Regions from separate parts of the Pseudomonas fluorescens group sp. PF-1 genome, predicted to be linked through region 1. Evidence: predicted binding sites of a transcription regulator. Region 1 holds the regulator's gene; the other holds the start of a gene.
What was found. Region 1 encodes sigma-54, which starts transcription at its own class of promoters, with help from an activator protein. Its sites were predicted from a motif close to ANTGGCATNNANNTTGCTNT; they were not measured.

Region 1 (2,201 bases):
TATCCAGCTTGTCGGTCAGTGCGTCGATCGCCGCGTACATATCGGTATGTTCCGCGTTCGCGACCACTTCATTGCCGGGAATATGCAGCGTGGCTTCGATTTTCTGCTTCAACTTTTCGACGGTCATCGTGACCTGTACGTTGGTGATCTTGTCGAAGTGCCTCTCTAACCGTTGGAGTTTTTCGCCGATGTAGGTGCGAAGAGGTTCGGTCACTTCCAGTTGGTGTCCACTGATGTTGACTTGCATACAGCTTCTCCTTCGTTGCCAGTGCATAAAGCGGTAGATCAAATGACCTACCACTGGAACGCTGTGGCGTGGCTCTACATCAACCGCTTGCGTTCGCTCGAAGGCGCGATCCCAAGGGATTCGCGGTACTTGGCGACGGTGCGGCGAGCCACCTGAATGCCTTGTGCCTCCAGTAAACCAGCGATCTTGCTGTCACTCAACGGCTTTTTCTGATTTTCCGCGGCAACCAGTTTTTTGATGATCGCGCGGATCGCCGTGGACGAGCATTCGCCGCCTTCGGAGGTGCTGACATGGCTGGAGAAAAAGTACTTCAGTTCATATATGCCCCGAGGGGTATGCATGAATTTCTGTGTGGTCACCCGTGAAATTGTCGACTCGTGCATGCCAACCGCCTCGGCGATGTCATGCAGGACCAACGGTTTCATGGCTTCGTCGCCGTACTCCAGGAAGCCGCGCTGATGCTCGACAATCTGGGTGGCAACTTTCATCAGGGTTTCATTGCGGCTTTGCAGGCTCTTGATGAACCAGCGGGCTTCCTGCAACTGATTGCGCATGAACGTGTTGTCGGCGCTGGTGTCGGCGCGACGCACGAAACCGGCGTACTGGGCGTTGACCCGAAGACGCGGTACCGATTCCTGGTTGAGTTCCACCAGCCAGCGTTCGTTGTCCTTGCGCACGATCACGTCGGGAACCACGTATTCGGCTTCAGTGGATTCGATTTGAGAGCCCGGGCGCGGATTAAGGCTTTGAACCAGTTCGATCACCTGGCGCAGCTCATCTTCCTTGAGCTTCATGCGGCGCATCAGCTGGCTGTAATCGCGGCTGCCGAGCAAGTCGATGTAGTCGATGACCAGGCGCTTTGCTTCGGCGAGCCAAGGGGTTTTGGCCGGCATCTGGCGTAATTGCAGCAGCAGGCATTCGCCCAGGTTGCGGGCGCCGATTCCGGCGGGTTCGAATTGCTGGATGCGGTGCAGGACGGCTTCGATTTCGTCCAGCTCGATGTCCAGCTCCGGGTCGAAGGCTTCGAGTATCTCCTCGAGCGTCTCGTCCAGGTAGCCCTGATTGTTGATGCAATCGATCAGGGTCACGGCGATCAGGCGATCGGTGTCGGACATGGGCGCCAGGTTCAATTGCCACAGCAAATGGCTTTGCAGGCTTTCACCGGCCGATGTGCGGGTGGTGAAATCCCACTCGTCGTCATCGTTGCTCGGCAGACTGCTGGCGCTGGTCTGGTAAACGTCTTCCCAGGCGGTATCGACGGGCAGTTCGTTGGGGATACGCTCGTTCCAGTCGCCTTCCTCGAGGTTATCAACCGTCGGTGCGCTTTCCTGGTAGGAGGGTTCCTGAATGTCGGGGTTGGGTTTCTGTTCGGCGTTGTCGGCCAAGGGGTCGCTGTTATCGAAGTCGTCGCCTTCTTCCTGGCGTTCGAGCATCGGATTGGACTCCAGGGCCTCCTGGATTTCCTGTTGCAGGTCCAGGGTCGACAATTGGAGCAGGCGGATGGCCTGTTGCAGCTGCGGTGTCATCGTCAGCTGCTGGCCCATTCTTAAGACTAGCGATGGTTTCATGGCAGGGGCTAAACACCTTATTCGCCGGCGCACATGCGCCATCCACTACAGGGCGCCGGAGCGCCAAACATAAGCAAATTATATGCCTGAAACTGAAGTGTTTGCCTAGAGCGCTGTAACAATAAAAAAGTGTTGATTTTTTATCGAGACAAGCGCTCGGTCGACTAGCCAGACACCTCGGTGCTTACAGGCGGAACTCATGGCCCAAATACACTTCCTTGACCAGATCGTTGGCCAGGATGGTTGCAGCGTCGCCTTCGGCGATCAATTGGCCATCGTTGACGATGTAGGCGGTTTCACAGATGTCGAGGGTGTCACGGACGTTGTGGTCGGTGATCAGCACGCCAATGCCCTTGGCCTTGAGGTGATGGATGATCTGTTTGATG
Region 2 (2,201 bases), on a different contig from region 1:
AAGGGCGACGTGTTTCTGGCTGACATCGCGCCGCTGCAATCGGAGCATGACGACAGCGAAGCCATGGCCGGTGCGGTATTGACGCTGCATCGCGCCGACCGGGTGGGTGAGCGTATTTATAACGTGCGCAAGCAGGAGCTGCGCGGCTTCGACAGCATCTTTCAAAGCTCGAAAGTGATGGCGGCGGTGGTGCGTGAGGCGCGGCGCATGGCGCCACTGGACGCACCGCTATTGATAGAGGGCGAAACCGGTACCGGTAAAGAATTGCTGGCACGCGCCTGCCATCTGGCCAGTCCTCGTGGTCAGTCACCGTTGATGGCACTCAACTGCGCCGGTCTGCCGGAGTCCATGGCCGAGACTGAATTGTTCGGCTACGGCCCCGGCGCTTTCGAAGGTGCGCGGGCTGAAGGCAAGCTCGGCCTGCTGGAGCTGACGGCGGGCGGTACGCTGTTTCTCGATGGCGTTGGGGAAATGAGCCCGCGTTTGCAGGTGAAACTTCTGCGCTTCCTGCAGGACGGTTGCTTCCGTCGTGTAGGCAGTGATGAAGAGGTTTATCTCGATGTGCGAGTGATTTGTGCGACCCAGGTCGATTTGTCCGAGTTGTGCGCCCGCGGAGAGTTTCGTCAGGACCTGTATCACCGCTTGAACGTGTTGTCGCTGCACATCCCGCCGCTGCGCGAATGCCTCGACGGTTTGGCGCCGCTGGTGGAACACTTCCTCGATCAAGCCAGTCGACAGATCGGTTGCCCGTTGCCAAAACTCGCGCCGGCGGCCATGGAACGACTCAGTCATTACCATTGGCCGGGCAACGTTCGGCAGTTGGAAAACGTGCTGTTTCAGGCGGTGTCGCTGTGTGAAGGCGGCACGGTCAAGGTCGAGCATATTCGCTTGCCTGATTACGGTGTGCGTCAGCCCCTTGGCGATTTTTCCCTCGAAGGTGGGCTGGATGAGATTGTCGGGCGTTTCGAAAAGGCAGTGCTGGAGCGGCTGTATTCCGAGCATCCGAGCAGTCGGCAATTGGGCAAGCGGTTGGGGGTTTCCCACACCACCATTGCCAATAAGTTGCGTGATTATCAGGTTGGCAAAGACAACGCCTGATCCTGTGGCGAGGGAGCTGGTGGTGGTCCTTGCAGGCCGGCCATTGCCACCCACCGGCATAACACCGCCGGTTTTTCGTCTCTGATACAAACCCTCCGCGCCTGCTCAATCCCCCAAGCCCTTTGTTTGCCGGGTCTTGCCGTGCCAGGGACAAGTTGGTCTGCAAATTGCTTGTGGCTCATCAGTACAGCAGTGGGCGGCAAACGTCCGGCAGGCAGAGGAAAGATTGTGGACAAGTACCTTTATGTGGCAATGACCGGCGCCAGCCAGAATGCCCTGGCGCAAAAGGCTCATGCCAACAACCTGGCGAACATCTCCACCAACGGCTTCCAGAAAGACCTGGAGCAGGCGCGTTCGATGCCGGTGTTCGGTGACAGCTTTCCGGCGCGTGCGTTTGCGATGTCCGAACGCCCGGCCACGGACTTTTCACCGGGTGCCCTGGTGGAAACCGGTCGCGACCTCGATGTCGCCGTGCAAGGCAACGGCTGGCTGGCCGTGCAGAACCCTGATGGCGGTGAAAGCTATGTGCGCACCGGCAGTCTGGTGGTTGACGCCCTGGGCGTATTGCGGGCCGGCAACGGCATGCCGGTGATCGGCAATGGCGGGCCGATTGCCGTGCCGCCAGAGCAGCAGATCGAAGTGGGCGAAGACGGCACCATCAGCATTCGCGCGATGGGTGAAGGCCCTCGCGTGATGGCCGAAGTCGACCGCATCAAGCTGGTCAATCCGGACATCAAGAACATGACCAAAGGCCTGGACGGTTCGATCCACACCAAGGACGGTCAGCCGGCGCAAGCCGATGCCAACGTCAAGCTGGTGTCCGGGTTCCTCGAGTCGAGCAACGTCAACGCCGTGGAAGAGATGACCTCGGTGCTGGCCTTGTCCAAGCAATTCGAGCTGCACATCAAGATGATGAATACCGCCAAAGACGACGACCAGGCCATGGCTCGGGTCTTGCAGATCAGCTAACTATCAGAACGTCGCGCCGTAAAACAGGCGCACGAGGAGAATCGAATGCTTCCGGCTCTATGGGTTGCCAAAACCGGTCTGTCCGCCCAGGACACCAACCTGACCACCATCTCCAACAACCTGGCCAACGTGTC

Region 2: ACX3YD_RS06865 (flagellar basal body rod protein FlgF) is a predicted target of sigma-54. The motif match lies at 1,253-1,272, and genes of this name have one in related genera.

What each region holds. Positions count from the first base shown of each region.
Region 1 is NZ_JBTMNG010000002.1:1,282,890-1,285,090, forward strand. Features, by position in the region: gene hpf (ribosome hibernation-promoting factor, HPF/YfiA family) at 1-247, opposite strand, end outside; gene ACX3YD_RS20460 (RNA polymerase factor sigma-54) at 322-1,815, opposite strand; gene lptB (LPS export ABC transporter ATP-binding protein) at 2,000-2,201, opposite strand, start outside.
Region 2 is NZ_JBTMNG010000001.1:1,441,537-1,443,737, forward strand. Features, by position in the region: gene ACX3YD_RS06860 (sigma-54-dependent transcriptional regulator) at 1-1,098, shown strand, start outside; gene ACX3YD_RS06865 (flagellar basal body rod protein FlgF) at 1,327-2,067, shown strand; gene flgG (flagellar basal-body rod protein FlgG) at 2,113-2,201, shown strand, end outside.